4 regions of the Staphylococcus schleiferi genome follow, and region 3 is predicted to be linked to each of the others. Evidence: predicted binding sites of a transcription regulator. Region 3 holds the regulator's gene; each other region holds the start of a gene.
The links. Region 3 encodes Rex, which represses fermentation and respiration genes when NADH is low (regulators of the CRP and FNR family bind a similar motif). Its sites were predicted from a motif close to TTGTGAAATATTTCACAA; they were not measured.
Positions count from the first base shown of each region.

Region 1: the regulator Rex is predicted to act here: its motif matches at 3,024-3,041, upstream of MUA40_RS05420 (citrate synthase).
Region 2: the regulator Rex is predicted to act here: its motif matches at 3,043-3,060, upstream of fadX (fatty acid degradation protein FadX).
Region 4: the regulator Rex is predicted to act here: its motif matches at 3,696-3,713, upstream of MUA40_RS05080 (L-lactate dehydrogenase).

Region 1 is NZ_CP094712.1:1,156,357-1,164,024, reverse strand. Features, by position in the region: gene MUA40_RS05430 (response regulator transcription factor) at 1-173, opposite strand, end outside; gene icd (NADP-dependent isocitrate dehydrogenase) at 524-1,786, opposite strand; gene MUA40_RS05420 (citrate synthase) at 1,831-2,949, opposite strand; gene pyk (pyruvate kinase) at 3,419-5,179, opposite strand; gene pfkA (6-phosphofructokinase) at 5,199-6,167, opposite strand; gene MUA40_RS05405 (acetyl-CoA carboxylase carboxyltransferase subunit alpha) at 6,763-7,668, opposite strand, start outside.
Region 2 is NZ_CP094712.1:309,156-316,823, reverse strand. Features, by position in the region: gene MUA40_RS01280 (ABC transporter substrate-binding protein) at 1-928, shown strand, start outside; gene MUA40_RS01275 (ABC transporter permease) at 934-1,701, shown strand; gene MUA40_RS01270 (acyl-CoA dehydrogenase family protein) at 1,721-2,761, shown strand; gene fadX (fatty acid degradation protein FadX) at 3,102-4,667, shown strand; gene fadD (long-chain-fatty-acid--CoA ligase FadD) at 4,697-6,226, shown strand; gene fadE (acyl-CoA dehydrogenase FadE) at 6,266-7,477, shown strand; gene fadB (3-hydroxyacyl-CoA dehydrogenase/crotonase FadB) at 7,559-7,668, shown strand, end outside.
Region 3 is NZ_CP094712.1:873,496-881,163, forward strand. Features, by position in the region: gene tsaB (tRNA (adenosine(37)-N6)-threonylcarbamoyltransferase complex dimerization subunit type 1 TsaB) at 1-480, shown strand, start outside; gene rimI (ribosomal protein S18-alanine N-acetyltransferase) at 459-929, shown strand; gene tsaD (tRNA (adenosine(37)-N6)-threonylcarbamoyltransferase complex transferase subunit TsaD) at 922-1,950, shown strand; gene MUA40_RS03945 (ABC-F family ATP-binding cassette domain-containing protein) at 2,396-4,339, opposite strand; gene MUA40_RS03950 (redox-sensing transcriptional repressor Rex) at 4,492-5,130, shown strand; gene MUA40_RS03955 (YeeE/YedE family protein) at 5,426-6,508, shown strand; gene MUA40_RS03960 (sulfurtransferase TusA family protein) at 6,533-6,757, shown strand; gene MUA40_RS03965 (sucrose-6-phosphate hydrolase) at 7,156-7,668, shown strand, end outside.
Region 4 is NZ_CP094712.1:1,077,203-1,084,870, reverse strand. Features, by position in the region: gene MUA40_RS05100 (MDR family MFS transporter) at 1-204, opposite strand, end outside; gene mnmL (tRNA modification radical SAM protein MnmL/YtqA) at 349-1,302, shown strand; gene mnmM (tRNA 5-(aminomethyl)-2-thiouridylate-methyltransferase MnmM) at 1,299-1,859, shown strand; gene MUA40_RS05085 (transcriptional regulator, SarA/Rot family) at 1,908-2,318, opposite strand; gene MUA40_RS05080 (L-lactate dehydrogenase) at 2,697-3,650, opposite strand; gene MUA40_RS05075 (alpha/beta fold hydrolase) at 3,807-4,631, opposite strand; gene MUA40_RS05070 (hypothetical protein) at 4,834-5,166, opposite strand; gene MUA40_RS05065 (proline dehydrogenase family protein) at 5,678-6,661, shown strand; gene ribH (6,7-dimethyl-8-ribityllumazine synthase) at 6,866-7,324, opposite strand; gene MUA40_RS05055 (bifunctional 3,4-dihydroxy-2-butanone-4-phosphate synthase/GTP cyclohydrolase II) at 7,342-7,668, opposite strand, start outside.

The DNA.
Region 1 (7,668 bases), 280 kb from region 3:
TTAGGTAACATGACATCTAAAACAATTAAATCGGGCTTTTTTTCTTTTTCTTTTTGCAATGCTTCCTCACCATCTTGGGCAATCTCTACCACATACCCCGCTTGCTCAAGATTATATTTTAATAATGTTACGATTGATTGTTCATCATCAACGACAAGCACTCTTTGAGCCATACATCTACCTCCTTATGATATTAATTTCATTATAACTTAAAATGAACTTAAAAATAATATATAGTTAAGTAACTTTACAATAACTTAATATAACGTTAATAATTTCAATATAAAAGCACTTCGTTATACATGAATCAATTATATAGAGATTCTTATAGTTTACAATAAGCGTGAATAATGAAACTTACTTTCGCTATACAAATGCTTTAGTGAAATAGTGATGATGGCATTGAAGCGAGATAGAGTATTTCATTAAAGGGTGAATTCGAGTCACTAAAAAAGGAATCAAACGAGATTTTCAATATGACATTGAAGCTCGGTTTGATTCCCATTGTATATCATCTTAATGATTAAAGATTTTTAATTAATTCGTCTGCAAATTCAGATGTTTTAACTTCAGTTGCACCTTCCATTAAGCGTGCAAAATCATAAGTTACAACTTTAGAAGCAATTGTTTTTTCAACTGCTTGTGTAATTAAATCCGCAGCTTCTTGCCAACCTAAATGTTCTAACATTAATACACCTGATAATAATACAGAAGAAGGATTAACTTTATCTAAGTCTGCATATTTTGGCGCTGTTCCGTGCGTTGCTTCGAAAATAGCGTGACCAGATTCATAGTTGATGTTTGCGCCTGGCGCAATACCGATACCTCCAACTTGTGCAGCAAGCGCATCAGAAATATAGTCCCCATTTAAATTCATTGTTGCCACAACATCATGGTCAGCTGGACGTGTTAAAATTTGTTGTAAGAAAATGTCTGCAATAGAGTCTTTAATAATAATTTTACCGTCTTTTTCAGCTTGATCTTGAATACGATTAGCTTCATCTTTACCTTTTTCATCAACTAAGCGGTCATATTGTTGCCATGTGAAGACTTGATCACCAAATTCTTTTTCTGCCAAATCGTAACCCCATTGTTTAAAGGCACCTTCAGTAAATTTCATAATGTTCCCTTTATGCACAAGTGTTACAGATTTGCGTTGATTGTCCAAAGCGTATTGAATCGCAGCACGTACTAAACGTTCAGTTCCTTCTTTTGATACAGGCTTAATACCAATACCAGAAGTTTCAGGGAAGCGAATATTTTTTGCACCCATTTCATTTTGTAAGAAATCAATTACTTTTTTAACTTCATCTGTACCTTCTTTGAATTCGATACCTGCATAAATATCTTCAGTGTTTTCACGGAAGATGACCATGTCTGTATCTTGTGGACGTTTCACTGGTGATGGCACGCCTTGGAACCAACGTACTGGGCGTAGACATGTAAATAAATCTAATTCTTGACGTAATGCAACATTCAATGAACGGATACCACCGCCGATTGGTGTTGTTAAAGGTCCTTTAATCGCTATCAAGTATTCTTTGATTGTATCGAGCGTTTCAGAAGGTAACCATTCTCCTGTTTGATCATATGCTTTTTGACCTGCGAGCACTTCTTTCCATGAAATTGATTTTTCTCCAGAATATGCTTTTTCTACAGCTGCATCAATCACACGACTCGCTGCTTTCCAAATATCAGGTCCGATACCGTCACCAATAATAAATGGAATGATAGGTTGATTAGGAACTTGTAAACCATTATCCGTTTTTACGATCTTTTCACTCATTGTTATATACCTCCGATTTTTAAATCATCTTAAATGCAATAGATTTAGCGTTCTTGAATTGGAACATATTTACGATCAACTTCACCAACATAAGTTGCACGTGGACGCATAATTCTATTATCTCTAAGTTGTTCTAAAATATGTGCAGTCCACCCTGAAGTACGACTGACTGCAAAGATAGGTGTAAAGAGATCATGTTCTATCCCCATACTATGATAAACAGTCGCACTATAGAAGTCTACATTTGGGAGAAGGCCTTTTTCTTCTTTCATAATATCAGCAATTTTAACTGACATTTTGTAAAGATCACTTTGGCCTGTTTCGTCGGTAATTTTTCGACTCATTTCTTTTAAATATTTGGCACGTGGATCACCATTTTTATAAACACGATGACCAAATCCCATAATTTTATCTTTGTTTTTAAATGCTTTTTCTAAATAAGGTTCCACATTATCGATAGAGCCGATTTCTGTTAACATCTTCATTACACGTTCATTCGCTCCACCGTGTAAAGGTCCTTTAAGTGAACCAACTGCTGCAGTGATACCTGAATACATATCAGATAATGATGATACGGCACATCGCGCTGTGAAAGCAGACGCATTTAATTCGTGATCAGCGTGTAAAATTAACGCTTTATTGAAACCTTCAACTTCAACATCTGTTGGTTTTTCACCGCGTAACATGTATAAAAAGTTTGCCGCATAGCTTAACGATGCATCCGGTTTTACAGGTTGTTTCCCATCTCTTACTCGAGCAAATGATGCAACAAGTGACGCAATTTTTGCTTGAATTCGAATCGCTCTTTCTTGTAATGCTTCTTCCCCATTATCGTCCGCATTTTCATCAAAATGAGCGAGATAAGAAACTGATGTGCGCAATGCCGTCATTGGATGTACTTCATCTGTTGTATATTCTTCAAAATGACTGTACATTCTTGGATTTAAAGTCATATACTTAAATAACTTTTCTTTTAATTCAGATAATTCTTGTTCTGTAGGTAATCGATAATTCCACAATAAGAAAACAACCTCTTCAAATTGTGCGTTTTCTGTCAGGTCATCAATATCATAACCTGCATAAGTTAATTGACTGTCAATAATTGAGCTGATTTTTGTTTCAGCAGCGATTACCCCTTCAAGACCTCTCATTAATTCTGCCATATGAATTTCCCCTTTACTTTATATTCGTTCTTTGTAATGGCTTTCATATATTATTATAGCCAATATGAAGCAATTTGTGAACATTTTAAGAACGGTCGTATGTAAAAATAATCTTATTTCAAACTCAGAAATATATATTTCATATTTTTCGAAAACGCTGATATAAAGCGTTTTCTTTTGTCTTTTCATTCTTAATCATAGCACCATTGTATAATTATTTGCATTCTTTATCATTCATAATAAAAAGATTTGATGACTCGGATTTATTAAAATTTCGCGCCTTAAGTGTAATAACGCTTTTTATGTAACTATTTTATAAAAACAAAAGGACGAAACTACGGCCTAAATTTTACATTTAGACACCCTAGTTTCGCCCCCACACAAACACTCGAAATCATTAAAATCGGTTATCGATTTAAAAATCATCTCGCTGTGTTCCGTTCTTCCTTATTGCGAATTCTATTTAATTTTAAAGTACGTTAGCATAACCTTCGTAAACTTTACCTTGTGCAGCATCCACTGTTACTAAAATACCACTTGGAATGTTTTTAGTTACGTCTTCAACGCCTACGACAGTTGGAATACCTTTTTCTAAACCTAAAATCGCGCTTGAAGATGTTAAACCTGCTTCTTCTGTAACGAGTGCGACTGCTTGATCTAAATAAGGTACCATTTTTTCATCAACTGAAGGTGTTACGATAACAGCTTGCTCAAGATTTTCTCCCTCTAATTCTGATGCATCATTCACAACTACTGTTCTTCCTACAGCTGAGTTGCGTCCGATACCTTGCCCGTTTGCTAAATCTTCACCGATGAGGTGTAATTTCATTAAGTTTGTAGTTCCTGATTCACCTGTTGGCACACCAGCTGTGATGATAATTAAATCGCCTTTTTCAACACGTTCTGTTTCAATGGCTGTTGCAACCGCATTGTTTAATAATTCATCAGTTGTGTAGTTACCTTCATGTACAACAGGGTAAACACCCCAAACAAGTGTACATTGACGTGCTGTTGTCGCAAGTGGTGTCACTGCAATAATGTCTGATTTTGGTCTGTATTTAGAAATTGTACGTGCAGTTGTACCACTTTCAGTTGCAGCAACGATTGCATTGACTTTTAAGTTCAATGCTGTGTGTGCAGCAGAAACACCAATTGCATTTACAAGTGAAGTTTCTACAAGTTTAGTACGATCTGATAAGAGCTTTTTATAATCTTGTGCTTGTTCCGCAGCATATGCAATGTTATTCATCGCTTTAACTGCTTCTTCTGGATAAGCACCTGCAGCTGTTTCACCAGATAACATAACCGCATCTGTACCATCATAAATGGCATTGGCAACGTCAGAAGCTTCCGCTCTTGTCGCACGTGGATTACGTTGCATTGAATCCAACATTTGCGTTGCAGTGATAACAGGTTTACCTAATTTATTACATTTACGGATTAAGTCTTTTTGAACAATTGGTACAGTTTCTGGTGGAATTTCAACACCCATGTCACCTCTGGCAACCATTAAACCGTCAGAAACTTCAAGAATTTCATCTATGTTATCAATACCTTCTTGGTTTTCAATTTTAGGAATAATACTGATTGTATCGTTTTTCACTTCTTCTAAAATTCTACGGATTTCTAAAACGTCACTTGCACGTCTGACGAAACTTGCAGCAATAAAGTCAACTTCTTGGTCAATACCAAAGCGGATGTCTTCTTCATCTTTTTCAGTAATACCTGGCAAGTTCACACTCACGCCCGGTAGGTTCACACCTTTTTTGTTTTTAAGTTCACCTGTGTTAAGAACTTTACAGTGTACTTCACCCGCAGCATGATCTATTGATTCAACTTCTAATTCAATTAATCCGTCATCTAATAGAATAAATGAACCGATTTCAATATCATTGATTAATTCTTCATATGTGACAGAGAACTTTTCCGGTGTACCTTCTACTTCATGCATACTTACTGTAACATGTGAACCTTTTTCTAAAGTAATCGCACCATTTTTCATATTGTGCGTACGAATTTCAGGTCCTTTCGTATCAAGTAAAATACCAATATTTTTTTCTAACTTTTTCGCTACTTTACGAATTGAACGGATACGTGCTGCATGCTCATCATGAGAGCCATGAGAAAAGTTTAAACGTGCCACATTCATGCCGGCTTTCATTAACTTTTCTAACATATCTTCTGATTCTGATGCTGGTCCAATCGTACAAACGATTTTAGTTTTTTTCATTTGGAAATGCCTCCTAAAATTAAATAGATAATTCTTTAGTTAATTCTAACATGTGTTGATTAATTTGATGCTCAGTTGAATTGAAAATTGTATCAAAATCTGTCGCTGTAAGGCGGTTATCTTTAATACCAACGCCTTTCGCTGTTTCACCATCCATAAGAAGCTCAACAGCAAAGCCACCTAATCTAGAAGCGAGTACACGGTCAACACCGGTAGGGCTACCCCCACGTTGAATGTGTCCTAATACAGATACACGTGCGTCTACATTGATGAATTTTGTCAATTCACCAGCACATGCTTGGCCTGTCATACAACCTTCTGCAACAATGATAATGGAATGCTTTTTACCTCTATCGATCCCTTTTTGGATTTTTTCAGCAATGTCTTGAATATCAACTTTTGTTTCAGGTAAGATAATTGTTTCAGCCCCTACTGCTAATCCAGACCATAAAGCAAGGTCACCACAATTTCGTCCCATAACTTCTATGATAAATGTACGCGCATGACTTGAAGCGGTATCACGAATCTTATCGACAGACTCTATAATAGTATTTAGTGCTGTATCAAATCCAATTGTAAAGTCAGTACCATTAATGTCATTATCAATCGTACCTGGAATTCCAATCGTTTGGATTTCTTTACATTCTTCACTAATACGTTGCGCACCACGGTAACTACCATCACCGCCAATGACAACAAGCCCTTCAATGCCTCGTTTTTTAAGATTCTCAATTCCTTTTTGACGTACTTCTTTTTCTTTAAATTCTGGGCAACGTGCTGAATATAAGAAAGTTCCACCACGTTGAATTGTATCACCCACAGTACCAAGCTCTAGTTTGCGAATATCATCATTGATAAGGCCTTGATATCCTTGATAAACACCATACACTTCAATATCATGATAAATCGCTTTTCTTACTACAGCACGAATTGCTGCATTCATCCCTGGAGAATCTCCACCACTCGTTAAAACTGCAATTTTTTTCATGTAGACATACCCTTTCTTGCATAGTTGTTAAGTTAAAAATACCATAATTTGATGATGCATTCCATCAAAAATAGGTGCAAATAAAAATGAAAACGGTTTTTTAATATGAATTCATGAATCCGCCACAAATGGCGTTTTCATAACATTTTCATATAAAAATTAACCAAGTTATAATTCTATTTTATTTTATATCATGACTTAATTTTTGGTATTGTCAATTTAACGTTTAGTCGATGCAATTACTGTTGACTTTAAAATAAAAAGCATCTTTTAGAGAGCTGTCTAGGCTTATCAAAATGAAAATAAGTATTTCAGAATATCTCATTTGCCCCTATGACATCTCCTTTTGGCATGAATAACCGTACCGTCCAATAGTGTAACTTTTTTAAATGAAGGCTTCAAATAATAAATATAATTAAGCAAAACAAAAGTAGAACGGAATATTTACTTTAAAAAGCTAAAACCCGAGATTTTTTAAAACAATCATCTCGGGTTTTAGCTCAGATTTATCTTATTCAAAATTTCTACAATGGCACTATCATTATACAAATTTCATGTCATCTGCATATTTGAAGTTCAATTTAAACGATAGATTTTATTCTACAAAAGAACCAATATTTCGGAACTTCTCAAAACGATCCTCTTTAATCGCTTCAGATGTCATATTTTCAAATGCCTTTAAATGGCGCGTGAATTTTTCTTTAATGCTTTTACCTAAGGCTTCTGCATCATGATGCGCACCACCAAGAGGTTCTTTGACCACTTCATCGATTATATTAAGCTCTAATAAATCATAGGCTGTAATTTTCATTGTTTCCGCCGCAATTTTTGCTAAAGCACTATCTTTCCATAAAATGCCTGCTGCACCTTCAGGAGATATAACAGAGTATGTACTATTTTCTAACATTAATAATCGGTTACTCACACCTAAACCTAGTGCACCCCCACTTCCTCCTTCTCCAATAACAATAGAGATTACAGGAACAGTGAGCCCCGCCATATCGACGAGATTTCGTGCGATGGATTCACTTTGACCGCGTTCTTCGGCAGCTTTACCTGGATAAGCACCTTTCGTATCGATAAATGTAAAAATAGGGCGGTTGAACTTTTCCGCTTCTTTCATCAATCTCAAAGCCTTACGGTATCCTTCTGGATGAGCCATACCGAAGTTACGATAAATATTATCTTTCGTATCTTTCCCGCGTTGATGCCCAATTACTGTTACTGGACGGCCGTCTAAATATGCTAATCCACCGATAATCGCAGGATCATCTCTGAAGTTTCGATCGCCGTGTAGTTCTATAAAATCATCAAAGATAAATGGAATATAGTCCAAAACAGTAGGTCTTTCAGGTAATCTTGCTATTTGTACACGATCCCAAGGCTTCAAAGATGTATAAATTTTTTCTTTTTCTGTTTGTAATGCTGCTTCAAGAATCTCAATTTCATCAGACAAATCAACATCATTTTTTGCCTGAGTCTCCTGTAAAGATTCAATTTT
Region 2 (7,668 bases), 560 kb from region 3:
CATTTGTACCCTCTTAGTCAGTGCTTGTGCGCCTCAACAGCAGAGTCAGACATCGACACATACTCAAAAAACAATAAAAATTGGCTATTTACCAATTACCCATGCAGCTAATTTAATGATGACCAAAGTAATTAACGATAAAAATCAACAGCGCACTTATAAAATTAAGCTCGTCCGCTTTAATAACTGGCCAGACTTAATGGATGCTTTGAACAGCGGACGTATTGATGGCGCTTCTACATTAATCGAATTAGCAATGAAATCAAAGTCGAAAGGGGCGCCGATTAAAGCTGTCGCACTCGGTCATCATGAAGGGAATGTCGTTCTCGGTCAAAAAGGACATCATTTACATGATTTTAAACTCAATCAGGATTATTCCTTTGCGATTCCGCATCGGTATTCGACACATTATTTATTATTAGAACGGATGAGAGAAAAACTTAATATACAACCGGGTCACTTTCATTATCATGAAATGGCACCTGCTGAAATGCCTGCCGCTTTAAGTGAAAAACGTATTTCTGGCTATTCCGTTGCTGAACCTTTTGGCGCAATAGGTGAAAAGTTAGGAAAAGGCCAACTCTTACAGCATGGCAGTGATATTATTCCAGATGCTTACTGTTGTGTACTCGTGCTTCAAGAAGATTTGATTCAACATAATCAAAAAGCTGTGCACCAATTTATGCGTGATTACAAACAAGCAGGCTACGACATGACGGACACTAAAAAAAGTGTCGACGTGATGGAAAAAAATTATAAACAAAATCGTAAAATACTTGAACAATCGGCGCAATGGACATCTTATGGCGACTTAACAATTAAGGAAAAGGGGTATCGTGACATCGCTAAAAGCGTCTCTGAACATCATCTATTCGAGCCCCCTTCTTTTGACAGTTTTGTAGATCCATCATTATACAAGGAGGGTTAGTTCCTATGAGCAATAGTCGATTATCTCAACGCTTTATACTCCCTTTAATTACTTTTGTACTTTTTCTTTTTATTTGGCAACTCGTCATCTGGATAGGTCACTATCCCCCTATCCTCTTACCAAGTCCCCTACAAGTTGGGGCAAGCATTTGGAAATTTATTATAACCGGGGAAATCGGCATCCATCTCGGTATTAGTCTCTACCGCTTCGTCATTGGCTTTATCTTTGCGATTATATTGGCAATCCCTATTGGTATTTTATTAGGCCGAAATGATGCATTTTTTCACGCGATTGAGCCTTTACTCCAATTAGTAAGACCCATATCGCCCATTGCGTGGTCCCCTTTTATCGTCCTATGGTTTGGCATTGGAAATTTGCCAGCGATTGTAATTATTTTTATTGCGGCGTTCTTTCCAATTGTCTTTAATACGATTAAAGGCGTGCGCACGATTGACCCGCATTATTTAAAAATAGCTAGCAATTTGAACTTAACCGGATGGAAGCTCTATCAAAATATTATTTTTCCAGGCGCATTTAAGTACATGATGACAGGGATACATATCGCCGTTGGAACAAGTTGGATTTTCTTGGTCTCTGGAGAAATGATTGGGGCACAGTCTGGTTTAGGCTTCTTGATTGTAGACTCACGAAATATGTTGAATTTAGAAGATGTCTTATCGGCTATCTTTTTTATCGGGCTTTTTGGATTTTTAATCGATCGGCTCATTAGTTATTTAGAAAAATTAATGCTCAAGCACTTCGGGGAATCTTAATTTATAGGAGGCGTCACGCATGTCTATCGACACACTGATTGAAAATGAATTAGAACCTTATTTAATTGATATTGATTATGGTAATTACTATGCTAAATCATTTATCCAACAACTTTTCACAGAAGGCCATTTTTCAGAAAACAATCTCATAAAAAATGCACAGTCTATCGAAAAAGTCTCAGAAGCTTGTCTGACTACGGGCTTTTGTTTATGGTGCCAACTGGCCTTCTCTACTTATTTAAAACAAGCAAAACAACCCGCACTCTATCGCGATTTGCAACAGAAAATTTTATCAGGCGAAGTATTGGGGGCTACGGGTTTATCTAACCCGATGAAATCTTTCAATGATCTTGAAAGTTTTAACTTAACACATGTTGATCATGCCGATACAATCGTAGTCAATGGACAACTACCTGCCGTAAGTAATATTGGATCTGACCACTATTTTGGTGCGATTTCTCAACATCAAAATAATGGAGAACTGGTTATGTTTATTATACGTGCCAATACAGCAGGGCTCACGTTAGAAGAAAAATCAAATTTCTTGGGCGTCAATGGTTCTGCTACATATCGCATTACTTTTGATGAAGTCAACGTGACTAAAGACCAAATTATTACTAAAAAGGCCGAACAATTTGCTTCAGCCATACGCCCACAATTTATTGCACTTCAAATTCCAATTGCACTTGGCGCGATTAAAAGTTCATTAGACTTAATCCGTCAATTTTCAAATGCACAAAACGGCATCAACGCTTATTTAGAGTATGACGTTGAAGCTTATGAACAAAGGTATCATCAGTTACATCAACAATTTTATACCTTACTTGAAAGTCATCAAGACACGTTACAAACAAAACTTTTAGAGCTCGTTCAACTAAAAAAAGCGCTCGGCTATCTTTTATTAGAAGTCAATCAAGCTTCCATGGTCAATGGCGGCTCTCGTGCTTATTCACCCAAAGCACCACAAGCGCGTAAACTCAAAGAAGGCTTTTTCTTTGCCGCACTGACGCCTACATTAAGACATTTAGGCAAACTCGAGGCCACGCTACAAGCACGATAATACCGCATCTTCAACAATTTGAAATCAACGGCTTCTTCCTCTATGGATCAATGGCCATCACTGACCGGTTTGCGTATGGGTTAATAATCCACTTTACGTAAACCGAGTTATTCTTTTTAATTCACTTCCACTATCTTTCTCCCCAAAATCCATCTAGATTAAGAAACATTTTTATCACGCACCCTATTCCTGAATTCCAACGTAGACTAAGGTGCAATAGCTATATTTATGTCTATACTGTGACCAATATCTGAAAATAAAGTTTTTTTCTCTTTACAATTTTGTGAACTATGTTATATTTCATGTAAGGGTTTACATTATGTGTAAGGAGCTGTCGCAAATGAAACAATGCACATGGGAAACGTTCAAAACATTGATACATGATGGCGATGTGATTGGTTTAGCTGCACTCACTGTTTCTAACCTTCCTACAGCTTTACTCTATGGATTAGCAGAGCAGTATGACGATACAGCTTCACCTGCGCATCTCACTTTTATGTTAGCAAATGACATTAGTACAGGAGGCCATACGATTGATTTAGACCATTTCATTCAACGCAATATGGTCGATCGCATCATCATGAGTATAATGACGGCTTCCCCTTTGACAGCGCAAGCGATTCAATCGAATCAAGTTGAGGCGTATTTCTTACCACAAGGTGTGATTGCTACACATTATCGTCAAACCAATCACCTCACACCAGGTATCATCACTAAAATCGGTCTTCATACACATATTGACCCGCGATATAAAGGCGGTAAAGCCAATGAAAAAACACAAGAATCTTTAGTCTCTTTAATTAATATGGAGGGGGAGGAATTTCTTCATTATCATTTACCAGCCATTAATATTGCACTCTTAAGAGGCACTTATGCTGATGAAAAAGGCAATATTTATATGGATGAAGAAGCGCACCTTGGCGAAAGTTACAGTGTTGCATTAAATGCCAAAGCCCATCACGGAACAGTCGTTGTTCAAGTGAAAGCTATTGTTGATAGTCGTCAACAAAATCCAAATCATGTTTTTATACCAGGTTCTCTCGTTGATTACGTTTATGTTGTCGAAGATATCGCCTATCACCGACAATTGATTCAAACACAATATAGCCCTGCGCTATCCGGGCAAATGCGTGTGGCGTCATTGCCGGAGCCACCCTTGCCATTCAGTATACGAAAATTAATTTTACGTCGGGCGGCTCAATTTTTAACAAAAGGCGATACGATTAGCATTGGCTTTGGAATCAATAACGAACTCACGAACCTCCTGCATGAGGAGCGTGTGGAACATCTGGTCCAACCGATTATGGATATTGGCATATTTGGTGGTTTTATCGGAAGTCGTGACTACTACGGTATGAATTTTAACGTTGATGCCCGTATGCGCCACGATTTAACTTGGGATTTCATTTATAACGGTGGGATTTCAATCGCATTTATGAGTTTTGCAGAAGTTGATCAATACGGTCATGTCAATGTCTCATATTTCGGTCATCGAATGAATGGCTGTGGCGGTTTCATTGACATTAGTCAGTCTGTCCAAAAAATTGTTTTCTCTGGCACATTAGTTGCTAGGGGTCAACTGAGTGTGTCGAATCAAGGCTTACATGTTGAACAAGAAGGGCAGACGCAAAAATTTGTCTCAAACGTATCCAATATTGACTTTAATGCGGATTATGCCAAGTCACTTCAGCAAGAAATCTATTATGTGACAGAACGTGCCGTCTTTCAACTCACTCAAGATGGATTGATGCTAATAGAAATCGCACCCGGACTAGATATAGAACGAGATGTCATTGCTCAAATGGGCTTTAGACCGCTCGTTTCCAAGAATCTGAAAACCACCGACACATCCATTTATCATCACGTATGGGGGGCGCTTTTAGATCGCATACAGACAGAAGCATGACGATCAAAACGAAACAAGGGGGTATATTTATGAATTTCGACTGGATCAAAACACGCGCAGATTTTGATGTTGAAAAACCAGCTGTCATCGATCCATTTAAAGGGACACAATGGACATATCAACAACTCAATATTCGTGCGGATAATATGGCACATTATCTCGAGTCACAAGGGGTTCAACAAGGAGATGTCATTGGTATATTTGCACCTAATGATGTCGCCATATTGGATTTATTATTTGCCTCATTCAAAATGGGCGCAGTCTTTCTTCCTATCAACTGGCGACTTAACCCGAAAGAAATTGCCGGTGTTGTGTCAGATTCAGGTTTAAAAATTCTTTTTTACGCAGAAAAGCATTTGAGTTCACTTAATGAGATCAATCCTGATTATTTGCATATGGATATAGATTCAGATGCATACAATCAAATAGTTGACCCCTCTCAACATCACGTTTACAAAGCCAAAGCCGTTGAGCCAACAGATCTCGCTACATTGATTTATACAAGTGGCACAACAGGTGTGCCAAAGGGCGTCATGTTTTCCTATGAATCATTCGTCAACAACGGCGCAAATGTTGAATTGACTTACAAATTCAACTCCGAGTATTTAACCATTATTTCAACACCGATGTTTCATGTACTCGGCTTTAACGATACGGTTCTTCCTACTTTAATGTCCGGTGGCACGCTTGTTTTACAACGTTATTTCAATGGCGAGGAACTCAATGACCTCATCGCACAATATCATCCTGACTTTTTGATTATGATTCCAACCATGTATTACAGCACATTGAACCAAAAAAACTTTAATCCTGACGATTTTAGAGCCATCAAGTTTGTTATTCAAGGCGGCTCGCAACCTTTACCCAGTATCCAACAAGCATTCAAAAAATATGGCATCAACATTATTAATGGCTACGGTTTAACTGAAGCCCCTCTTGTCATGGTCAATACACCTGAAAATGCACGTCACAAACCGATGAGTATAGGTAAATCGGTCATGTTTGTCGACGCAAAAGTGTTGGATGAAGATAAAAACGAAGTGGGCGATGGCGAAATTGGGGAGTTGGCCATTCGCTCTAAAAATGTGACACCTGGATATTGGGGACAGCCTGAAGAAACGAAAAAATCTTTCCATAATCAGTACTTCTTAACAGGGGATCTCGCTAAAAAAGATGAAGATGGTGATATTTACATCATTGATCGTAAGAAAGAACTCATTATCACTGGTGGCGAAAATGTCTTACCATCAGAAGTTGAAAATGCCTTAGCTGAGCATCCGTTAATTGATCGATGCGTTGTCGTGGGTTATGAACATCCAAAATATGGAGAATCTATCGCCGCGGCTATTATTTTACGAGAAAAAGTACCTGACTATGTTGAACAATTGGACAAGCATATGCGAGAACGACTTGCCGGCTACAAAGTGCCACGGATGTATTTACCAGTCACACATATGCCACTGAATTCCACACAAAAGCCAGACAAACTCGTAATTCGTGAAATGATGAATTCAAAAGTGAATAAAGAGTCATCTTCTGAAGCCAATCACAATGCATAAGGGACACATCGTATACACAATTTTGAGGAGGAATGTCAAATGACGACTGAAAAAGAAGCAAGATTGAAACAACTTTACCCTGAAGATATTTTAAGCATTTCCAAAATGTTAACCGATGGCGAATTGACATTACTTGAAGAGCTCAATCATCTGTTAGAAAGCAAATATCGCAAAGACATTAATCAACATTGGGTCAATGCAACTGTTCCAGAAGATTATTTTAAAGATATCGGTGACTTGAATTATTTTAGTCATCCCCTACTCTTTAAAGATCGTGAAAATGCAAAAACACCGAGCCAACTGTTTCAATTTTTCATGTCTTACACAATTGCACGCTTCGATGTCTCACTCGCTACTTTATTAGGGGTACATCAAGGACTCGGTCATAATACGTTTTTATTTGGTGGTAGCAAAGAACAAGTGGCCAAATATGTACCTAAATTACAGTCTCATGAACTGAGAACTTGTTTTGCGTTAACTGAGCCTGATCACGGTTCTGACGTTGCGGGTGGTTTAGAAACTGTCGCTGAGCAACGTGGTGATGAGTGGGTGTTAAATGGTGCCAAAAAATGGATTGGTGGCGCCCATGTTTCGGATGTCATCCCTGTATTTGCGATTAATAAAGCGACAGGGAAGCCACATTGCTTTATTGTGACACCTGATCAAGAAGGCGTCGACATTGAAATTTTAGAAAATAAAATTGCTTTACGTATTGTCCCTAATGCACTGATCCACCTTAATCAAGTGACAGTAAAAGAGTCTGACCGCTTACAAAACATTACAAGCTTTAAAGATATCGCTAAGATTCTTTACTCTACACGCGCAGGCGTCGCATATATGGCTACCGGCGCACTTGCTGGGACATTGCGTGCCACACTCGATTATGTAAAAGAACGTCAACAATTCGGAAAATCAATTAGTCAATTTCAACTTGTTCAAGAGAAACTGGCGATGATTCAAGGTAATCTCACACATGCGATGGCGATGTGTGCACAGCTGGCACGCATGCAAGAAAATGGTGAATATGATGAGGTCGCAACATCTACAGCCAAAATGATGAATACGTTACGACTTCGAGAGTCTGTTGCGATGGGACGCGGCATAACTGGAGGTAATGGTATTTTAGCAGACACGTATGACATTGCACGCTTTTTCTCAGATGCTGAAGCCATGTACACGTACGAAGGGACACATGAAATTAATGCCCTCGTCATTGGCCGCGCATTAACAGGAACTTCCGCATTTATTTAAATCATTTATGCTTTGAAAGTCACCTGTCACACAATGTCATATTAATTAAGCTTGAAATTGCTTAGAAATGGAGGAATGATGATGACGATCAGAAAAGTTACAATCCTTGGTGCTGGTACAATGGGCGCACAATTAGCCGCAGTATTGGTCAATGCAGGATTAAAAGTTAAATTATTAGATATCGTATTAGA
Region 3 (7,668 bases):
ATTATTGTGGCAGAAGGGCCAGGTTCTTATACAGGATTGCGTATTGGTGTCACTACGGCTAAAACATTAGCGTACACTTTAGGCATACAGTTATATGGTGTCTCTTCATTAAAGGCAATTGCTGCGAATATCGAATATTCAGATGCCTATATTATCCCAATCATTGATGCCCGAAGAGGGAATGTCTTTGCAGGTGTTTATCAATGGCAAGATGAACAGTTAGTCGCTGTTATGGAAGATCAACATATTGCGTTATCTCAATTAATTTCACAATGGTCTAATAATGAGAATATTATCTTTATTGGTGATGATGTCACACATTTCACAAATGAACTCGAAGGATATCAATGTATCGCTGAACCGCCTAGAGCGGATAAAATGTATCGATATAAAGGTGAACCGCGTGAGATTCATACGTTTGTACCGCAATATTTAAAGTTATCGGAGGCAGAACAAAATTGGATGGATCAACAGAAATAAAAGAGAAACTTCAAATAAGACATATGATGCTTGAAGATGTTCCAGCTGTTTTTGACCTTGAACAGATAAGCTTTAAAAAGAGTTCGTGGACGATTGACGCGTTTTATTATGAATTGGAGCAAAATCATTTTGCCCATTATTTTGTTGTAGAGTTCGAAAATAAAATTATCGGATACTTAGGCTTATGGATCGTAGTTGACCAAGCCCAAATTACAACAGTTGCTATTGATCCGGAGTATAGAGATTACGGATTAGGTCAATTATTATTAAAATATGTTATTAATTTTGCATCTTCAATCGCAACGGTTATGAGTTTGGAAGTACGTGAAGATAATCATGTCGCACAGCATGTTTATCAAAAACTTGGTTTTGAATATGGCGGTAAACGAAAAAATTATTATGGTGATGGAGAGGATGCGTTAGTCATGTGGGTGAGTTTAAATGACTGAGAATACAACGATTTTGGCACTTGAAACAAGTTGTGATGAAACAAGTGTCAGTGTAATAGAAAACGGTACAGAAATTTTAAGTAATAGTGTGTTAAGTCAAATTGACAGTCATAAACGATTTGGCGGTGTTGTCCCTGAGGTCGCAAGTCGTCATCATGTTGAAAATATAACATTAATCATTGAAGATGCATTGCAACAAGCAGACAAATCAATGGACCAGATTGATGCAGTTGCTGTAACGCAAGGCCCAGGTCTTATTGGTGCGTTACTGGTGGGTGTCAATGCTGCTAAGTCGCTAGCTTTTGCTAATGATAAACCGCTTATACCGGTCCATCATATAGCGGGGCACGTGTATGCAAACCAACTTGGAACAGGTTTGAAATTCCCATTAATTGCATTAATTGTTTCGGGTGGACATACGGAGCTTGTCTATATGAAAGATCATTTACAATTTGAGATTATTGGTGAAACACGAGATGATGCAGTAGGCGAAGCTTATGATAAAGTCGCACGGACTATTGGCTTACCTTACCCTGGTGGCCCGGCGGTTGATCGATTAGCCGCGCAAGGTGAGGACACATACCAATTTCCTCGTGTATGGCTAGAGCCTGAGAGTTATGACTTTAGCTTTAGTGGTTTGAAAAGTGCAGTGATTAATAAATTGCATAATCTAAAGCAAAAGGGTGAACAAGTGATTCCTGAAAATGTAGCGACAAGTTTTCAAAATAGCGTAGTGGAAGTGCTCGTTGGAAAAGCGATGCGTGCTTGTGAAGATTACAACGTTAAACAGTTGATAGTAGCTGGAGGTGTAGCAAGTAACAAAGGGCTTCGCAAAGCTTTAGAGCAAGCTACGCGTGAAAGAGGCATAGAACTCGCGATTCCAGAACCACGTTTATGTACGGATAATGCTGCGATGATTGGAGCAGCAGCCCATTATATTTACGAAAAAGGAATACGTGGGGATATGGCGTTAAATGGTAAAAGCAGTATGGATATTGAAATGTATTTAGATCATGAATAATGAATGCTTTACGTTTTTAAACTGCAACTTTATTTTGAGGGTGAGACAACGAAATCAAACGATTTCTGTCTCACCTTTTTTATCAAAGAAAAGTGATACATTCTAATCACCATTAAAAATTAGATGTTTGTTTATATAGACATATAACTCTAAATAGCTTAAATTTCACATTTCAAGATCACTTTTCTGATTAAGCAAAAGTCAATAGAGAACATGCGTACTTATGCACAAGTTGTTAAGAACCTGTGTATAACATTGGCGTAAAATTGGGGATAAGTTGTATATAGTTGTGCATAAGGATAGAATATTCTAGCCTTTAACTTGTGGATAATGAGGATAACTTTGTGGATAGTTGGTGTTATGCCATTTCATATGTGGACGAAATGTAAACAGAAGGTGATTAAAAAAATAAACCGAGTAGAAAATTTTACTCGGTTTACTTCACTTAATCTTCATATTCAGTTAACAAAAGTTGTAATTCTTCCCAGTTTGTCATCACTTGTTCTAATGCTTGTTCGATTTTTTGACGTTCTTCAGCTAGAGATTGTGTTTTTTCGAAATCATTAATGACAGCCTCATCTGTCATTTGCAAATCAATCGCCGCAATCTTGTCTTCTAACTCAGAAATTTGGCTTTCATCATTTTCAATTTGGCGCTCTATTTTACGCTTTTCACGACGAAGCGTCTTTTGATCTTGATAAGTCGTTGGCTGAGTGCTTGAATCTACTTCAACCGTCGCTTGATTTTGTTGGTTATCGTAAGCGGCAAGGGCTTGTTGTTGCTCTAGCTTTTCCAAATAGTATTGATAATCCCCTAAATAAAGCGTGCCACCTTTTTCGTTTAAATCAAAAATTCGATTCGCCAATTGGTTGATAAAATAGCGGTCATGCGAAACAAAAATGAGTGTTCCTTGGAAATGTTTTAAAGCTTGCTCTAACATCTCTTTAGAATCAATGTCTAAGTGGTTTGTCGGTTCGTCTAATATGAGCACATTGTTACGTTCTAACATGAGTAATGCCAATTGCAAGCGTGCTTTTTCACCGCCAGATAAATCATTGATGACTTTTAATACGTCATCTTGCGTAAATAAAAAGCGTCCTAAAACGGCACGCACATCTTTTTCAGGCATTTGACGATATTGATCCCACACAAAATTTAAAATTGTTTTGTTTGAACGAAATTCTGCTTGTTTTTGATCATAGTAGCCAATTTTAAGATTTGCACCGTCAATTACTTGTCCTGACAAAGGTGGAAGACGTTTGGCTAAAGTTTTAATTAAAGTAGATTTACCTACCCCGTTAGGTCCGATAATACCGATATGATCCCCTTTGTTGATTTCAAATCGTATAGGTTGCGTAATAGGGGCGACATATCCAATCGTTAAATCTTGAATGTGCATGACATCATTTCCAGTATTGCGATCAAAATCAAATTGAATGTTCGCACTTCTAGCGTCTAACATCGGCTTTTCAAGGCGTTCCATTTTTTCTAAAGTTTTTCTACGGCTTTTAGCCATACCGCTCGTGGAAGCACGTGTAATGTTCTTTTCCACAAAAGTTTCAAGACGTTTAATTTCATTTTGTTGTCGTTCATATTCAGCTAAACGTTTTTGATAATAATGATCTCTTAATTCGATAAATTTAGCGTAATTGCCGACATAATGTTTAACTTCTCCCAATGAAACATCGTAAACTTGAGTCACGATTTTATCTAAAAAGAATCGGTCGTGCGAAATAATAACGATAGCGCCTTTGAAATATTTTAAATAATCTTCTAGCCATTCTGTTGTGGCCATATCTAAATGGTTCGTCGGTTCATCTAAAAGAAGCAGATCAGGTTCGCTTAATAACATTTGTGCTAATGATAGGCGTGTTTTTTGTCCCCCACTAAAATCATTAATCGGACGATGATAATCTGCTTCACTAAAATCTAGTCCATTTAAAACAGTTTTAATTTTACTTTCATATTGATAACCTTCAAGCTGTTCAAATTCATTTGAGAGCTTTTCGTATTGATCAATATGCGTTTTATATTCTACTGACTCATACATATCCGCATGAGTTGCAAGCCAATCGGTTTCATCTTTCATACGCTCTGAGATGGATTGAACATGCGCAAACGGTTTGGCCATTTCTTCGAAGACTGTATTTTGGGTATTTAATGTCATTTGTTGTGTCAAATAGCCTAATTTCAAGCCTTTGATTTTAGAGATATGGCCTGAATCATAGTTTTCAACACCAGCGATGATTTTCATCAATGTTGATTTACCCGCACCGTTACGTCCTACAATGCCAATTCGTTCGCCGGTTTTTACTTCAAAGTTGACGTCTTCAAAAATCTCTTCACCATCAAACGATTTGGTGACGTGACTTAATTGCATTAAAATCATATGGCATGCTCCTTTCATTCTTAATTATTGTACAATAAACCCTATATGTATCAAGTACTTAATGTTTTCATAACCATAAAATTAAGTTATAATTATTATCACATACTATGTATATGAGTGCACGCATAAGAAAGACTACGGAGGACTTTAAAATGGGAAAAGAAAGCAATAAAATTCCTAGAGCGACCTTAAAACGTCTCCCTTTATATTACCGATTTGTCAATATTTTAAAGGCTAAAGGTGAAGATCGTGTGAATTCAAAAGCGATAAGTGAAGGCTTAAATATAGATTCTGCAACAATTCGCCGAGATTTTTCATATTTTGGAGAGCTTGGGAAAAAAGGTTATGGTTACAATATTGATAGTCTATTGGAATTCTTCAAATCTGAGTTAAGTGATTCTGATGAAATCAAAATAGGCATTGTTGGCGTAGGGAATTTAGGTAAGGCATTAATCACTTATAACTTTTCAATTCACGATGATATGACCATTACTGAAGCCTTTGATATCAGTGAGGAAATCATTGGTACGCAAGTGGGTGATGTGACGGTAAAATCAATGGACGAGATAAAAAGTACCGTTGAAACTGAAGCGTTAGAAGTCATTATTATTGCTACACCAGGAAGGGTGGCACAAGAAGTGGCCGATGCACTTGTAGATGCAGGTGTGAAAGGAATACTTAATTTTACACCGAAACGTGTGCACGTACCTCAATCTGTACAAGTACATCAAATTGATTTAGGTGTGGAATTACAATCATTATTATTCTTTATGAAAAATTATAATGATTAACCTTTTATGATAATTATCCATACATACAAAAAGATTTGTTTGGATGAACAGCAAATTAAAACATAGCGCTTTGAAGAGAGTATAAATGTCTAATGATGATATTAGATTTTTATACTCTTTTTTTAGTGAGAATAGGACAGGTCTTGGAGCATGGATGTCTAAAAATACAAATGTAATCAAATGAACTTGAGAAAAAGATATATATTTTTATATTTATTTTAGAAATGCACTTGAAAAGTAAGATCTTATTTTCTATAATACCTATAATATTAATCGGATATAGGAGGTAGGAATATTGATCTGGACTGTGATAAGTGGATTGATTGTGGGAAGTTTACTCGGTTTTGTCATGCAACGTACGCGTTTTTGTTTAACGGGTGGCTTTAGAGATATGTACGTTCAAAAAAATAATAAGATGTTTTATGCGTTGCTTATTGCGATTAGCATCCAAGCTATTGGCTTATATGTATTAACTTCATTGGGTGTTATCACGATAGATAATGGTACATTTCCAGTCGTAGGCACGATTGTTGGATCATTTATTTTTGGTATTGGGATTGTTCTTGCAGGCGGTTGTGCCACTGGGACATGGTACCGTGCGGGGGAAGGTTTAATTGGTAGTTGGATAGCACTTTTCATGTATGCTCTATTTGCAGCAATCTCAAAATATGGTGTTCTATTACCGCTGAAAGATACTATTAATAAACAAACTGTTTATGAAGCGGACATGGCGACATCTACAGGGATACCCAGTTGGATATGGTTAATCTTATTAACTGGCGTTACGCTATTTTTGGTTATGACCACGTTGAAAAAGCCAAAATCAAAAATTGCTATATCTAAATTAAAACCACGCTATACAGGGATACGTCACTTTTTATTTGAAAAGCGATTTCATCCTTTTGTTGCAGCGATTGCGATTGGTTTCATTGCACTTATCGCTTGGCCAATGAGCATTTCAACAGGTAGAGAAGGTGGGCTAGGTATAACCACACCATCTGCGAACTTAATCGCCTTTTTAACAACAGGAAACGTTTCTTTTATTGACTGGGGTGTTTTTCTTGTTTTAGGTATTTTTATAGGATCGTATATTGCAGCGCGCGGTTCAAGAGAATTTAAGTGGCGACTACCGGATATTAAAACAATACGTAATAGTGTCATTGGTGGTGCTTGTATGGGGTTTGGTGCAGCGCTCGCAGGTGGATGCTCAATAGGTAATGGTTTAGTTGCAACTGCTGCATTATCGTGGCAAGGTTGGATTGCTTTAGTGGCTATGATTTTAGGGACATGGTTTATGAGCTATTTCTTATTTGTGAAGCCTTTAAAAGCAGCACGCCAACAACAAAAGCATTCATCAACACAATCTGTTAATTTTTAAAAATGAAACGAAAGGAGCTTCACAATGTTATATGAACTCGGAACGGTGGGTATGGTTTGTCCATTTCCTTTAATTGAAGCACAAAAAAAGATGGAAGAATTAGCACTAGGCGATGAACTGAAAATTGACTTTGACTGTACACAAGCTACAGAGGCTATTCCCAATTGGGCAGCAGAGCAAAATTATCCAGTGACTGAATTTGAACAAGTAGATCATGCGTCTTGGACGATTACGATTCAAAAGGCCTAAAAGATAGCACGATCAATAATAGTTGAATAATCTATATGTTAAAAAGCAGTTGGGGTGTGACTCAGCTGCTTTTTGTACGATATTGTAGTTTAAAATATTAAGATAAAGCAATATAAAAGGGTCTAAGGTCTTAATTTTAGGACATGCTTAAACATTTTTATGATAAAATAGCTACTGAGATCATATGGAGGAGCTAAGGTGGGGACAGCTTACTTTTCCAATGCAAATTAAAATCATGATGCTCAAATGTAGCGTCTTTTTTAATTTTACATAACTCTAACATGTTTAATGCGTCGTATCATATTAACAGCAAATTATCAAAATAGGTGCAAGGTTTGGTTTTATATGTGACAACAGGTGGCATATATGATCAGCAGTATGAGATAAGGAGGATACTTATGGAACAATGGAGTCGCGAAATGCGATATCGTAAATATGAGGAAGTAGATGAAAAGGAAATTTTAGCATTACAGGAAAAAGTAAAGTCTTCTCCATATCGTCAAATTTTTCATATTCAACCACCTACAGGATTACTCAGTCATCCGAGTGGTTTAATTTTTTTTAAAGGCCAATATTATATCGCACATCAGTGGTTTCCTTTAGGACCAGTAGAGGGCTTAAAATATTGGAGACAAGTAACAAGTGAAAACTTAGTGACTTTCAAAGATAAGGGTACGGTTTTACGTCCTGATCAGACATATGACAGTCATGGCGTACTTAGCGGTAGTGCATTTTCTTATCAGTCATCGCTTTATTATATGTATACTGCAAGCCATAGAGATGAAAATTGGGAGCCTGAAAATAGCCAAGTCATTGCTAAAGTACAAGGCGATGGAACAGTAGAAAAATTATCTCCATCAGCAATCAGTACGCCACCTGAAGGTTATACACAGCAGTTTAGTGATCCGAAA
Region 4 (7,668 bases), 200 kb from region 3:
CAACTTATCAAACAAAGTTCCACCTAACAAGTTACCCGCTATCATACCAAATGAATTCACCATTAATACAACACCGGCTGTACTTAACGATTTACCTAGAGCTTGACTCATATAAATCGTGTTGAGTGGCCATAAAAAACTCGCTCCCGTAATATTTATTGCCATACCAATTACAAGCCACCATATTTCTTTTGGCATTTTCATTGATGACACACTCCTTTTCTCTCTAAATCACACTATAACACGATTAGTCTAAAATATGTTAAAATCTTGAAATACAGTTAATAAGAATTTTAACACAGTATCAAAAAATCCGTTTTAATTATGAATTTTGAAAGGACGATAATCATGGGGGTTTATTTTCCATACGCATTTAATCAAAAACGCTATCACACATTAAACTATCTTCTAAAAAATAAATTTAATCAAAAAATATTCAAAGTGGCACTCGATGCCGGCTTCGATTGTCCAAATCGAGATGGAACTGTCGCACATGGCGGTTGTACATTTTGTTCTGCAGCGGGTAGCGGAGACTTTGCGGGTAATCGTGTTGATCCAATAGAAGTACAATTTAATGAAATAAAATCGCGCATGCATGAAAAATGGCATGAAGGCCAATATATTGCCTATTTCCAAGCATTCACTAATACACACGCACCTGTAGAAGTGCTCCGCGAAAAATTTGAAAGTGCTTTAAAACAACCTGGCGTCGTTGGTTTATCCATTGGAACACGTCCAGATTGTTTACCAGATGATGTTGTTGAATATTTAGCCGAATTGAATCAACGTACATATTTATGGGTCGAATTGGGTCTCCAAACGGTCCACCAGTCTACATCTGACTTAATCAATCGCGCACATGATATGGATTGTTACTATGAAGGTGTCGCTAAACTTAGAAAACATAATATCAATGTCTGCTCTCATATTATTAATGGGCTACCTGGTGAAGACTATGACATGATGATGGAAACTGCTAAAACTGTGGCACAAATGGATGTTCAAGGGATTAAGATTCACCTTCTCCATCTATTAAAAGGAACGCCAATGGTAAAACAGTATGAAAAAGGGTTACTTAATTTTATGTCTAAAACAGAATATATTCACTTAGTGTGTGACCAACTTGAACAACTGCCACCTGAAATGGTCGTTCATCGAATCACAGGTGATGGTCCGATTGATTTAATGATTGGACCAATGTGGAGTGTGAACAAATGGGAAGTATTGAATGATATTGATGCTGAACTTGAAAGACGTGGTACAGTACAAGGTCAATACTATGAAGCACAGGTACAACTATGATCGTTGAACGTATCCTCCCATTCGCAAAATCACTCATCCAAAGTCATATTACACCCGAAAGCGTTGTAATTGATGCAACTTGTGGAAATGGTTATGACACGCTTTTTCTAGCACAGGCCGTCCCTTCCGGTCATGTGTATGGCTGTGACATTCAAGCAACGGCAATTGAAAATACCGCGAAGAAAGTTGCCGATTTTAAAAATGTGTCACTTTACCAAACGGGTCATGAAAAAATTACCCAATATATTTCAGAGAAACATCACAATCGCATACATGCTGCACTTTTTAATTTAGGTTATTTACCTAAAGGAGATAAATCTATTGTCACACGGCCTTCAACGACAATTCAAGCGATAGAGCACATTTTTGAACTTTTGCAACCTCAAGGTATCATCGTGTTAGCGGTATATCCTGGGCACGATGAAGGTTATGAAGAAAGTCAAGCGCTATTGCAATATTTAACAGCATTTGATCAGCAAAAAGCACATATCTTGAAATACGAATTCATCAATCAACAAAATCGTCCCCCTTTTATTATAGGCATTGAAAAAAGATAAAACAAAAACGGGATTTGAGACGTTCTATGGCCTCAAATCCCGTTTTTATTATATATCGCAACCGTGTATAATGGAATTCAGTAAATCTTTTAAGTTTTGTTCTCGGTTTTCAATTTCACTACACGCAAAGTTAATCAATTCTTGTTTATCTTGTTCTTTTTCTTCATTAAAATGAATAATGACTGTTCTTTCATCATCAGATGGTCTTTCTTTTACTAGCCATTTCAACTCTACAAGATTGTTGAAAGTTCTTGTCCGTTTGTACGTTTTGACTTTGACATAATGATCCATGTCTTTTAATGTCATTGACCCCTTATCCCAAAGTGTAAGTAAAATCAAAAATTCTTCTTTTGATAAATGATACTTCTCCTCAATCGCTTCAAAAATATATTCAACCTCTTTTTGAAGATTATCTAATAACACAATATCGCTTACTTGATAGTTTTTCTTTTTAGCCATGATTAAGCCCCCATTCAATTAGACTGCCTATCATGAATCTTTACCCAAATTATTATAATTTAATCATAATGTATAAAAGTTTGATTTATTGGTAATAAATTAATTTTAAATCTTAAAATACCACTGACAATTCTAGGTTTGTAGTTATTTTTCTATGATTTCTATCAAACCGAAAATATCATAGATGATTATAAATGTAAATTAAATATGTCATAATCCAACACGCTTTCAATTGTGCATAAATAGATTCACGGTGACCATAGTCATGACGGATATATAAAATAAGAAAGCACCTCAAAAAACGTCTAAATGACTTTTGAAGTACTTTCTTTGGAAATTGAGAACTTATGTCCGCGTTTGTCTAAATTTTTATCTTAATTAATCAAAAAGATGATCGATAGATTGTTGCATATTTTTTAAGATATTCACTGATTTTTCAAATTTTTCTTTTTCTTCTTCATTTAAAGGTGTTTCAACGATGCGTGTTGCGCCTTCACCATTAATTACTGTTGGCACACCTGTGTATACACCACTATGGCCATACTCACCTTCTAAGTAACTTGATACTGTTAAAACTGTATTTTGATTTTTCAAAATCGCTTTAGAAATGTGCATTAATCCCATAGCTACACCATAATACGTTGCACCTTTTGCTTTGATAATATCGTATGCAGCATCACGTGTTTGTACGTAAATATCTTCAATTAGATGTGATTTTGAAGGATCATTTTTCAATTCATCATAAATTGAAACACCTGCAATTGTTGCACTTGACCATACTGGAACTTCAGAATCACCGTGTTCACCAATAATATTCGCATGAACACTGCTTGGTGCAACGTCAAATGCTTCACTAATTAAATGTTTAAAGCGTGCAGTATCTAAAATTGTGCCTGAACCGATGACTTTATGCTTAGGTAAACCAGAATATCTAAGCGTTACATAAGATAAAATATCAACAGGATTAGCAGCAATAAGGAAGATACCATCGAAACCACTGTCCATAATGGAAGTGATAATATCTTTATAAATTTTAGCATTTTTCTCTACGAGGTCTAATCGTGTTTCACCGACTTTTTGTGGAGCACCTGCGCAAATCACAATAAGATCAGCGTCACCACAATCGCTATATTCACCTGCTTTAACTTTTACAGGTGATTCAGCATATGGCGCGCCGTGATTTAAATCAAGTACATCACCAAGTACTTTGTCTTTATTAATGTCGATAATGACTAATTCATCAGCGACGCCTTGACTTACCATTGTAAATGCATAACTCGCGCCAACTGCGCCATTACCAACTAATACGACTTTATTACTGTTTTTTCCCATTGAAAAACACGCTCCTACTTTGCAAATTTATATTTATCACAATAATTGTGATTCTTTTCACATATAATCTACCATGTTTATCACAATATTTCAATAAAAATTTATTGTAATGCAAAGAGAAATTATTTTCCAATATTTGTCAATAGTTTAAAATAATTACTTAATACTATTTTCATCATCGATTAAATATCCTGCTGCGAAAACTTTATTATTTAAAAAGCTGAGGATATAACGCATAACGGCTTCACGTTCAGGTTCATTATGAATTTCATGCGCTAACCCTTCCCACGCTTTAAAATAAAGCTCATCGTAATTAAGATTATTCACAAATTGATAAGTTACTTTCGTATCTGAAATCACATCTTCTGTACCATACATGACGCACATAGGAATACACATGAATTGATTCATATGATCCGCAGTTTCTTTCATTGTTCTAATCACTTCTTTGTACCAATGGTAACTTACTTTCTTCAACATCATTGCATCATTTAATGTTTCTTCTTGAACTTCAGGATTTCGAGTCAAATCAGTGACTTGAAATCCGAGATCAAATTTGGCACTTTTAGAGACATCTCCAATGTTCGCTGTTAAGAAATTTTTACGTGTCTTATTACTATTATGAAAAGCCATCAATGGCGAAATTAAAATCAATCCTTCAATATCAAGTTGCACTTTTTCTAATAAATTGACACAAATGAGCCCACCTAATCCGACCCCAATAATAAATGTAGGAAGATGATACGCTTCTGCAATTTCAATCCACTCAAGTACCCGTTCTTGATAGATTTCAAAGCTTTCGATTTGGCCCTTATTCATACGTGACGTTTGGCCTTGTCCAGGTAAATCGCCCATAATCACATGATAACCATTACGTTTTAAATGTGTGATGACATAGGCGTATCTTCCTGTATGTTCTAACATATTATGAACAATAACGATGACGCCTTTAGCTTTATTATCTGTTTCCCATTTCCACATACAACATTACCCTTCCTTTACGTTCTTCCTTTTATTATAGCGTGATTTTATTCATGTTTGCGAATAAAAAGGAAATCATAAAAACAGGATAGAAATCTACTTGAGACGTAAATTTTCTATCCTGTTGATATGCGTCACTGACAACTATTAAAAAAGCGCGTGTGATCTTTAAATATTTACTATGATGCTGCGCTTTCCATTTTTAAGATAATTTAAAAGTTTTACGTATGAACGGTAAACGTAATAATAAAATTGCTAAAAGCAATTCATAAAAAGTAGGGAAAAACTTTGCGACTAACATTAAGAAAAATTGACCAATCAGTGAGCCATTTCCCTGAGAAGCATTAAAATTCGCTATAATACCAGCATCAATGAGATTCAACCCTATAATTACAACAGCTACAAGCCACAATCGGTGTGTCAGCACCCCCACAATTAAACCAATTAGAACTAAAATAATAAGTTCAAAAACAAAGTATTGTACAAACGTATCTAACTGCGTCCCAAATATATAAAATGCCATATCTCTAAACATGTTATAATCTCCCTTAAAAAGATTTCACTCTTATTTTAACATGCACATAACGATTGAAATTTAAAGATATCGTAAAGTTTCAATCGCGAACTTTACATTGCGTTAATATTTAGCACTGTTTACTTTTTAAAGCGCATCTTTACAACATTTTCACACCTACTTGATAATCATATGATACGTTTTAGTTGAAAATAAATTTAAATTGAAGGTGTCGTTAATGAAAATCATCGTTAAATGTGTGATTAGTTTATTGTTTTTGCTTATGATGCCCCTCTTTTTAGCACTAGCACAAGAACCGATTGATACTAATTTACAGAAACCACCACTCACCGTTTCACACAATTTATCATCTTAGTCACAAGTAACAAATAAAAAATTTAAATATTCATAATTCTAAAAGAAAAATAGATGCTAAAATTGTAATTATGTACTATGAAAACGTTTTCTTCCATTATCTGTTCATGATACACTATTATTATGACAATGAACAAAGGATATGGGAGGAATTGAAATGAGCTTAATCAAAAACTTTTTTATTACACTATCAAACAATGCTTATTTAAACTCATTAGCAAAAACTGTAGGACCTTCATTAGGTGCAAATAGAGTTGTTGCTGGTAACACGATAGAAGAGGTTGTCGCTACAATTAAGAAATTAAACGACAAAAATATTGCAGCAACCGTCGATAATCTAGGTGAGTTTGTCAATAATGAGCGTGATGCAATTGCAGCCAAAGAAAATATATTAAAAGTTATGGATGCGATTCACGAAAATCAACTCAACGCGCATATGTCGGTTAAGCTCAGCCAATTAGGTAGCGAATTTAATCGTGCCTTATGTTTTGAAAACATTGAAGAAATTGTTTCGAAAGCAAATCGCTATGATCATATGCACATTAACATCGATACAGAAAAGTACGATAGCCTTTTCGATATTACACAAACTTTAGATCGATTAAAACCCAATTATTCAAATATTGGAACAGTGATTCAAGCTTACTTATTTAAAGCAGATGTACTCATCGATAAATATCCAGAACTCCGCTTACGTTTAGTTAAAGGCGCTTATAAAGAATCACCACATATCGCCTATCAAACGAAGGAAGAAATTGATCAAAATTATATTCGACTTATCGAAAAAAGATTATTAAATTCTAAAAGCTTTACTTCAATTGCCACACATGATCACAAAATCATTAACCATGTTAAAAAATTTGTTGAGGACAATCATATTGATAAATCTCAATTCGAATTTCAAATGTTGTATGGATTTAGAAGTGATCTAGCAGAGTCGATTGCAAAGGAAGGATATAATTTTACGATTTATGTCCCTTATGGTGATGATTGGTTTGGTTACTTCATGCGACGATTAGCGGAAAGACCTCAAAACTTAACATTAGCCTTCAAAGAATTTGTAAAACCAAAAGTCCTTCTCTCTATAGGTGCAATTGGACTTGCAGTCGGTACATTATTTAAGCTGTTAAAAAATAAATAAAATAGTTTGACACTCATGTCAACTTTAGAAAGCCACAACATGCCAAAATAGTAGCTGTTGTGGCTTCTGCTTATTAATGTCACATTAACAAAATGGAGTGGCTGTCTCTATTGACATCATGTCTTAGCGCCACTCCACATCATCGTTTTCAATTATAAAATTTTGGTAATCGCTACGTAATTGAAATATGAGCGCTTTATTTCATTAAAACTGTTTTAATAAGTTAGCCATTTCTATTGCACCAACGGCGACTTCTGCCCCTTTATTGCCTGCTTTTGTACCTGCACGTTCAATAGCTTGTTCAATATTTTCAGTTGTTAAAACACCAAATATTACAGGAATGCCTGTATCGTCTCCCGCTTTAGCAATGCCTTTAGCAGCTTCGTTACAAACATAATCATAATGGGATGTTGCACCACGAATCACACAGCCAAGTGTAATCACTGCATCATATTTTTGAGTTTGTGCCATTTTCTTTGACACAATTGGAAGTTCGAATGCTCCCGGTACATAAGCAATATCAATATCGTCAGCTTCGACTTGGTGGCGTTTTAACGCATCAAGTGCCCCTTCGACTAAACGACCTGTGATAAAATCATTAAAACGACTTACAACAATCCCTATTTTTAAACCTTTACCTATAAGTTGACCTTCAAATTTCATTTTTCTTCCTCCTATATTTAAATCATATGTCCCATTTGTGTTTTTTTGACGTGCATATAATCATGATTGTGTTCATTTTCTTCAGCTATGAGCGGAATTCGCTCATCAATTTGAATTCCATAACGTTTTAAACCATGAAATTTTTCTGGATTATTACTCAATAAATGCACGCGCTCTACATTAAAGTGTCTTAACATTTGTGCTGCGATATCGTACTCTCTTAAATCTGGTTCAAAACCTAACGCTTCATTAGCGGAAACTGTATCATAGCCTTGCTCAATCAACTCATAAGCTTTTAATTTATTCATTAAGCCAATGCCTCTACCTTCTTGGGGTAAGTATAA